2 regions of the Actinokineospora baliensis genome follow, and region 2 is predicted to be linked to the other one. Evidence: riboswitches for the same ligand, from Rfam matches in the RefSeq annotation. Region 2 holds a riboswitch; the other holds the start of a gene.

Region 1 (4,475 bases), 970 kb from region 2:
CCAGGCCCCGGTGCACCGCGCCCTGGTCCGGGTGCAGCGGGGTCAGCAGGAACAGGTCGCTCACGCCGTGCAACGCTTCGCGAAGGCTCTCCGGCCGCTCCAGGTCCGCTTCCACGACCTCGACCAGCTCCCCGGCGGGCCGCCGTCCGCCGGGGCGAACGACCGCGCGCACCCGGCAACCGCGGCCGACCAGCCGCGACACCAACCGCAGGCCAACGGTTCCGGTGGCCCCGGTGACCGCGATGACCATCTACGCCGCCTCGAGCGCGTCCGCACCCGCGCGCTCCAGCGCCTCGGGCAGTTGGTCCTTCTCCGCGGCGTCGGCGAGCAGTTCGCCGAGCGCGGGTGCCATCTTGAACAGGTTGTGCCCGGCGATGGTCGTCACCCCGGGTCGGTGCCAGGCCCGCAGCGCGTCGCTTCCCTTGGGCAGCTTGGTCATCACGCACACCCGCGCGCCGACCGGCTCCGGGTCCAAGCCGGGCAACGCCTTCGCCACGTACGCGCTGACCCGCCGCACGTGCTCCTCCATGTCGGTGCCCGGGGGGAGCCCGCCGTCCGGTCCAAAGGGGACATCGACGGCGGGGCCGATCATCCCGACCACGTACGTGCCGGTCGCGCCGATGGGGGAGCCGTACACGTTCACGCCGAACTCGCCGGAGATGTCCACCCAGCAGGGCAGCGGCGTGCCTGCGAACTCCGGGCGCACCCGGAAGTGCGGGCGCGCGTGCAGCGCGCTGCGCACCGGGATGTCGAACCCGACGCTCGCGCCCAACCGGGTCACCGCCGTGCCCGCGCAGATCACCACGTGCCTGGCCCGGTAGATCGCCTCCGTGGTCTGGAACTCCGCTCCGTCGCCGTCGGAAGGCACCGTGACGCTGTGCACGTCGGCCTGGACGATCCGGTCGCCGACCCAGTGCGCCAGCGCATCGATCGTCCGCTTCGCCCTGATCGCGCCCGCGCCCGGGTCGACCAGCAGCGGCGTGCCCACCCGCGCCAGCGCGGGGAACACCTCGCCACCCACCGCACCGGGGACGAACGAGTGCTCGACCCGCTGCGCCGCCATCCCGGTGACGTGCGAATGGTCCATCCCGTGGTACACCGCGCCTTCCGGCCCGATCAGCTCGCGCCCGAGCCGCTGCTCCCAGCGGGCGAACCCGCGCCGCCCCTCCACCGCCATCGCCACGTGCAGCTCGTTGTCGTGCCGGTGCCGGAACGTCCTGGTGAGACCGCCCGAGAGCCCGGCGCCCGGCGGCCGCCCGTCGAACACCAGCACGTCGGCCCCGCGCCGCACCAGCGCCTCGGCCGTGGCCAGCCCCAGCACCCCGGCCCCGATGACCGCGATGTCGACTTCCCGTCGGTGAGTCATGTCCCTCTCCCGCGCCGAAGGTCCACCCCTACCCCTCCGAGCCTCGCGCCGAGGGCTCCCCTGCTCCATCCCGTGTTCGCGTGATCTGCCGAGAACCAGGCCCCGCCCCGCTCGGGGCCTGGGCGACACACCCACTACATGTGGGGTCCCGGAACCGTCGGGACGGCCATGTATGGTGCCGACAGCTGGTTCGGCCGCTCAGCCAGAGCGGTCGTCGCAAGAGGGAACCCGGTGCGAGTCCGGGACTGCCCCGCAGCGGTGAACGGGAACGAAAGCCGTCAACGAAGCACTGGACGCCCGCGTCTGGGAAGCGACGGCCGGTAGGCGCCTGCCCAGGCACGCCCGTGAGTCCGAAGACCTGCCAGCACCCCGCCCGCGACCCGCGGGCGGGTGTCCGCGGCCCCGTGGGAGGGCGTGAGGACGTGGCGGTCGCGCGCGCCCGTGTCCTCCTCGACCCCGGGGCCCAGGCTCGCGAGGAGACAGGTTGTGACGACCGTCGACACGGTCACCACCATGCGGGTGCGCAAGCGCGACGGGGCGCTGGAGCCCGTCGACGTCGACAAGATCGTGCGCGCCGTGCGGCGCTGCGCGGAGGGGCTGCGCGAGGTCGACCCGCTGCGGGTGGCCACCAAGACGATCAGCGGTCTCTACGACGGCGCCACCACCGCCGAACTGGACCGGCTGTCCATCCAGACCGCCGCCGAGCTCGTCGCCGAGGACCCCGAGTACTCCCGGCTCGCCGCCGGGCTGCTCAGCGCCTACATCGACAAGGAGGTCCGCGGCCAGGGGGTGCACTCGTTCAGCCAGAGCATCGCCCTCGGGCACGCCGAGGGCCTGATCGGCGACAGCACCGCTCGGCTGGTCGCGGCCAACGCGCGCAAGCTCGACGACGCCATCGACCTCACAGCGGACCGCCGGTTCGAGTACTTCGGCCTGCGTACCGTCTACGACCGCTACCTGCTGCGGCACCCGTCGCGCCGCAGCGTTGTCGAACTGCCGCAGTACTGGCTGCTGCGAGTCGCGTGTGGCCTGTCGCACACCGCCGCCGAGGCGATCGACTTCTACCGGCTGATGTCGTCGCTGGCCTACCTGCCCAGCTCCCCGACGCTGTTCAACTCCGGCACCGTGCACACCCAGATGTCCTCCTGCTACCTGCTGGACTCCCCGCGCGACGAGCTCGAGTCGATCTACGAGCGGTACGCCCAGATCGCCAGGCTCTCGAAGTTCGCGGGCGGCATCGGCGTGCAGTGGTCGCGGGTCCGCTCGCGCGGCGCGCTGATCAGGGGCACCAACGGGCACTCCAACGGGATCGTGCCGTGGCTGCGCACGCTCGACGCCTCGGTCGCGGCGGTCAACCAGGGCGGGCGGCGCAAGGGCGCGGCGTGCGTGTACCTGGAGACCTGGCACCCCGACATCGAGGAGTTCCTGGAGCTGCGCGACAACACCGGGGAGGACGCGCGCCGCACGCACAACCTCAACCTGGCCAACTGGATCCCCGACGAGTTCATGCGCCGGGTCGAGGCGGACGCGGACTGGTCGCTGTTCGACCCCGACGAGCTGCCCGAGCTCGTCGACCTGTGGGGCGACGACTTCGACCGCGCCTACCGGGCCGCCGAGGAGGCCGGTCGCGCGGTGCGCACGGTCAAGGCGCGCGAGCTCTACGGCAAGATGATCCGCACCCTGGCGCAGACCGGCAACGGGTGGATGACCTTCAAGGACACCGCCAACCGCACCTGCAACCAGACCGCCGAACCGGGCGACGTGGTGCACCTGTCCAACCTGTGCACCGAGATCCTGCAGGTCACCAGCGACGACGAGACCGCGGTGTGCAACCTCGGGTCGGTCAACCTCGGCGCGCACGTGCTCGGTGACGAGGTGGACTGGGAGCGGCTGCGGTCCACTGTGCGCACCGCGGTGGTGTTCCTGGACCGGGTGATCGACATCAACTACTACCCGACCGAGCAGGCCGGGCGCGGCAACCCGCGCTGGCGTCCGGTCGGGCTCGGGGTGATGGGCCTGCAGGACGTGTTCTTCAAGCTGCGCCTGGCTTTCGACTCTGAGGCCGCCCGCGAGCTGTCCACCCGCCTCGCCGAGGAGATCTACCTCACCGCGCTGGAGACCTCGGCCGGTCTGGCCGCCGCGGCGGGCGCGCACCCGGCGTACTCGCGGACCCGGTCCGCGCGCGGTCAGCTGCAACCGGACCTGTGGGGTGTCACGCCGACGCAGACCGAGCGGTGGGCCGCGGTGCGCGAGCGCATCGCCGAGCACGGCCTGCGCAACTCGTTGCTGGTGGCGATCGCGCCCACCGCGACGATCGCCTCCATCGCGGGCTGCTTCGAGTGCATCGAGCCGCAGGTGTCCAACACGTTCAAGCGCGAAACGCTGTCCGGTGAGTTCTTGCAGATCAACTCGTACCTGGTGCGAGAGCTCAAGGGCCGTGGCATGTGGACTGACGAGGTCCGGGCCCGGCTCAAGCGCGACGAGGGATCGGTGCAGGGGCTCACCGAACTGCCCGACGAGGTGCGGTCGTTGTTCCGCACCGCGTGGGAGTTGCCGCAGAAGGCGCTGATCGACCTGGCCGCCGCGCGTGGCCCGTACATCGACCAGAGCCAGTCGCTGAACCTGTTCGTGGCCTCGCCGACGATCGGCAAACTGTCCTCTATGTACCGATACGCCTGGCAGAGCGGCCTCAAGACCACGTACTACCTGCGTTCCCGCCCGGCGACGCGCATCCAGCAGGCCACCGTGACCGCGGCACCCGCCGAGGCCATCGCCTGCTCCCTGGAAAACCCCGAGTCCTGCGAGGCCTGCCAGTGACCACGCTCGAGAACACCACCCGCAAGCACGCCCTGCTCGACCCGGGCATGGACCTGACCCTGCGGCCCATGCGGTACCCGCAGTTCTACGACCGCTTCCGCGACGCCATCAAGAACACCTGGACCGTCGAAGAGGTCGACCTGCACTCGGACCTGGCGGACCTGGCCAAGCTCTCGGCCGCCGAACGGCACCTGGTCAACCGCCTGGTCGCGTTCTTCGCCACCGGGGACACCATCGTCGCCAACAACCTCGTGCTCAACCTCTACCAGCACGTCAACGCCCCGGAAGCCCG
Region 2 (4,475 bases):
GAACGCGGCCACGACGCTCAGCTTGCGCATCTGCCTGGTGGCTGGGCCCACCATCGCGGTCATGGCGCACAGCAGCCTGGGCGCGACCGCGAGCCTCCTGATCGCCGCTGGGTTGTGGCTGGTCTCCGCCGTGCTACCTGATCGACGTGGTGCGGCGCCTCAGGATACGGGTCGTACCAACGCTTTCGTCGACTTCGGCGAGGGCCTGCGAGAGGCGCGCAAACACCGGTGGTTCCTCGCCGGCCTGGTCGCCCTCGTCGTCTGGCTCGCCCTCGGCGAGGCAGCGAAGTACCTCATGCTCCCCATCATCGGCCAAGAACGCTTCGGCGGCGACTGGCTCATCGGCGCGGCCTTGGGCGCCTACTCTTTCGGCGCCGCAGGCGGGGCGGTGTTGATGAGCCGCTGGCGCCCACGACGCCCCGGCGTTCCAGCCATGATCATGCTGGGCAGCTACGGACTGGTCCCGCTCGCGCTGGCCTTCGCGCACCACAGCTGGATCATCATCGCCTGCTGCGCCATCGGTGGCGCGGGCATCGAGATCTTCAACATCCCCTGGTTCACGGCCATCCAACGCGAAGTCCCCCAACACCTCCAAGCCCGGATCTCCGCTCTCGACTTCCTCGTCTCCTACGGCATGAGCCCTCTTGGCTTGGCGCTGCTCCCCGCCGCGATCGACGCCGCGGGTGGCACGCTCGTCCTGACGGTGTGCGGGGTCGTGGTCATCGTCGCCGCACTGCTCACGCTTCTTGTACCCGGTATGGCCACGTTCACGGATCCACGCCAACCCGACCCGGCGAAGCACACCTTGGCCGCTGCCACGGCATGACGTGACTTGGCGGCCACCAACACTTTGTTGGTGGCCGCCAAGTCCGTGCTCGAGGTACGAATACTCGCCACCTGGCCGGGCCCGTTTGATCGTGGTGTGTAAGAGGTCCGCCTGTGGGATGGAGGCCAGCCCCGACATGGGAGTCGTGGGCGACTTGGTACGAGATGTTCAGCGTCGACCTCGAGAATGACGGAGACCCGGACGTCGGCGTGATCTCGGACCCCTTCGACCTTTCCGGCACACTCGACCTGCGGGTCCGGCACTTCCGCAACGACGGTGCGGGCAACTTCACCGAGGTGTGACCGATCGGTGAAGGTCCGCGGGTGTCGCCTGTGCGGCGTCGAACTCCTGGGTGACCAGGGCGCCGTTGACCGCGCCACCGGCCGCCGCGCCCGCTCCGATGGACATGGGGACGTTGGCGCCGGGGTTGACCACGTTGCCCACGGCCCAGATGCGGTCGCCGCTGGTTTTGCCGGTGAGGGGGTCGACGGCGAGGAAGCTTCCGAATGGGGTGTCCGCGCGGCGCAGGTTCAGGTGCTTGAGGCAGTCGTCGTGCGGTCGTGGGGTGCCGGTGGTGAACAGGGCGTCCACCGCTACCTCGGTGTCGCGGGCGGTGTGTACGACGAGGGGGCCTTCGCCGGAGACTGACACGACCGGGTCGGCTACGAGGTCGATCCCGCGTGAGCGCAGGCGGGCCTCGACCGACTCGTCCAGTGCGGGGGCGAAGACCGTGACCTGCGGGCTCCACTGGCGGATGAGCTCGGCCTGGTGCAGCCCGAGCGGTGAGGTGACCAACACGCCGAGGTGCTGGTCGCGGACCTCCCAGCCGTGGCAGTAGGGGCAGTGCAGGACACGGGCACCCCAGTGCTCGGCGAGACCGGGGATGTCGGGCAGGTCGTCGGACAGGCCGGTGGCCACGATCGCGGCCCTCGCCGAGATCTGCCCCGACCCGGGGACGGTGACCACGACCCCAGCTCCGGTCTCGTCGAGCCGTTCGACCCGGCCGGGGTGGAACTCGACGCCGTAGGACGCCGCCTCGGACCGGCCGCGCGCGACCAGTTCGCGGGGATCGACGCCCTCGTGGCCGAGCACACCGTGCATGTGATCGGCGAAGCGGTTGCGCGGACTACCCGCGTCGACCACCACTACCCGCCGCCGAGCACGGCCCAACATCAAGGCGGCACTCAGTCCCGCCACTCCCCCGCCGACCACGACCACGTCCCACTGTTCATCCATGCCGACCAGTTCACCCGCACAGCGGCCAGTACGCAAACCGGCTTGCCGTTCTGGCAAGGAGTGGTCGCGGCCGTGGCGGTTGCCCGCTCGTTCAGGGGTGACCCCAGGGGGTCGACATGGTCGGACTTCCTACTTTAGGGTGTCCTCAGGTCCATGGTGTCAGGGAAGCCGGTGCGAATCCGGCGCGGTCCCGCCACTGTGACCGGGGAGCGACGCCCCACTTCAAGGCCACTGGCGCGAGCCGGGAAGGCCGGGGCGGCCGTCGATCCGGGAGCCAGGATACCGGCCATGGACAGCCGTGTTCGTCCACGAGGATGGAGCTGAACGCATGCGGATTCGTCCTGCCTGCGCGAAAGTCGCCGACCGCCCGCCTCCGGCGCGGTAGGTCCGTCCTGCCCTGAGCCCGGTCGCCCCACGAGGCGCGACCCGGGCGGTTCAGTCCTGCGCTCCTTCGCGAAAGGCATGCCATGACCACCGAACTCCACCACTTCGTCGCCGGGAAACCGGTTCCGGGAACATCGGGCCGCTTCGGCGACGTCTTCGACCCCAGCACGGGTGCCGTCCAGGCCAGGGTTCCGCTGGCCACCGCGGCCGAGGTCGGCGCCGCGGTTGACGACGCGGCTCGTGCGCAGCGCGAGTGGGCGGCGTGGAACCCGCAGCGCCGTGCCAGGGTGCTAATGCGGTTCCTCGAGCTCGTCCGATCCGAAGAGGACAGTCTCGCGCGGTTGTTGTCCTCCGAGCACGGCAAGACCGTCGCCGACGCGAAGGGCGACATCCAGCGGGGGTTGGAGGTCGTCGAGTTCGCGATCGGCATCCCGCACCTGCTCAAGGGCGAGTACACCGACAGCGCGGGCACCGGCATCGACGTCTACTCGATGCGCCAACCGCTGGGCGTGGTGGCGGGCATCACCCCGTTCAACTTCCCCGCGATGATCCCGTTGTGGAAGGCCGCGCCCGCGATCGCCTGCGGGAACGCGTTCGTGCTCAAGCCCTCCGAGCGCGACCCGTCGGTGCCGCTGCGGTTGGCGGAGCTGTTCAGCGAGGCGGGTTTGCCGCCGGGGGTGTTCTCGGTGGTCAACGGGGACAGGGAAGCGGTGGACGCGCTGCTGACCGACCCACGCGTCGAGGCGATTGGGTTCGTCGGCTCGTCGGCGATCGCGGAGTACATCTACTCGACCGCCGCCGCGCACGGCAAACGCGCGCAATGCTTTGGCGGCGCCAAGAACCACATGGTCATCATGCCCGACGCGGACCTCGACCAGGTGGTCAACGCGCTGGTGGGCGCCGGGTACGGCTCGGCGGGCGAGCGGTGCATGGCGATCTCGGTGGCCGTTCCGGTCGGTCAGGCGACCGCGGACGCGCTGGTCGAGCGCCTCGCCGAGCAGGTGCGAACCCTCAAGGTGGGCGCGGCCCTGGACGAGACGGCGGACTTCGGGCCGCTGGTGACCGCCGAGGCGGTGAACCGGGTGCGCGACTACATCGACATCGGGGTGGCCGAGGGGGCCGAGCTGGTCGTCGACGGGCGTGGCCTGGTCGTTCCCGGCCACGAGAACGGGTTCTTCCTCGGCGGCAGCCTGTTCGACAAGGTCACGCCCGAGATGCGGATCTACCGGGAGGAGATCTTCGGCCCGGTGCTGACGATCGTCCGCGCGGACGACTACGAGGCCGCGCTGCGGCTGCCCAGTGAGCACGAGTACGGCAACGGCGTGGCGATCTTCACCCGCGACGGCGACACCGCGCGCGACTTCACCGCCAGGGTGAACACCGGCATGGTCGGGGTGAACGTGCCGATCCCGGTCCCGATCGCCTACCACACCTTCGGCGGCTGGAAGCGGTCCGGTTTCGGCGACCTCAACCAGCACGGGCCGGACTCGATCCGCTTCTACACCAAGACCAAGACGGTCACCTCCCGCTGGCCGTCCGGCGCAAAAGAAGGCGCCAGCTTCGTGATCCCCACGATGAAGTAGGCGACCGATGAGACTGACCGACGAACAGCGCGCGCTGCGCGAGACAGCGGCCGACTTCGCCGCCGAACACCTGGCCCCGCACGCGGTGGAATGGGACCAGGCCAAGCACTTCCCGGTCGACGTGCTCCGCAAAGCGGCCGAACTGGGCCTCGGCGGCCTTTACCTGCCCGAGGAGGTGGGCGGGTCCGAGCTCGGCAGGCTCGACGGCGTGCTCGTGTTCGAGGCGCTGGCCACCGGCTGCCCGTCGATCGCGGCGTACGTGTCGATCCACAACATGGTCGCCACGATGATCGACCGCTTCGGCACCGACGACCAGCGGCACCGCTACCTGCCCCGGATGTCCACCATGGACGCCATGGGCAGCTATTGCCTCACCGAACCCGACGCAGGCTCCGACGCCGCCGCGCTGAGCACCCGGGCACGCCGCGACGGCGACGAGTACGTGC

The links. Region 2 has a riboswitch for cobalamin ahead of JOD54_RS21140 (CoA-acylating methylmalonate-semialdehyde dehydrogenase). Riboswitches for the same ligand answer to the same signal wherever they lie in the genome.
Region 1: another riboswitch for cobalamin. It lies ahead of JOD54_RS17245 (ribonucleoside-diphosphate reductase subunit alpha); the one in region 2 lies ahead of JOD54_RS21140 (CoA-acylating methylmalonate-semialdehyde dehydrogenase).

What each region holds. Positions count from the first base shown of each region.
Region 1 is NZ_JAFBCK010000001.1:3,653,296-3,657,770, forward strand. It holds gene JOD54_RS17235 (SDR family oxidoreductase) at 1-250, opposite strand, end outside; gene JOD54_RS17240 (NAD(P)/FAD-dependent oxidoreductase) at 251-1,366, opposite strand; cobalamin riboswitch at 1,536-1,746, shown strand; gene JOD54_RS17245 (ribonucleoside-diphosphate reductase subunit alpha) at 1,853-4,183, shown strand; gene JOD54_RS17250 (ribonucleotide-diphosphate reductase subunit beta) at 4,180-4,475, shown strand, end outside.
Region 2 is NZ_JAFBCK010000001.1:4,618,323-4,622,797, reverse strand. It holds gene JOD54_RS21155 (MFS transporter) at 1-826, shown strand, start outside; gene JOD54_RS21150 (hypothetical protein) at 991-1,128, shown strand; gene JOD54_RS21145 (NAD(P)/FAD-dependent oxidoreductase) at 1,115-2,062, opposite strand; cobalamin riboswitch at 2,193-2,367, shown strand; gene JOD54_RS21140 (CoA-acylating methylmalonate-semialdehyde dehydrogenase) at 2,530-4,029, shown strand; gene JOD54_RS34410 (acyl-CoA dehydrogenase family protein) at 4,037-4,475, shown strand, end outside.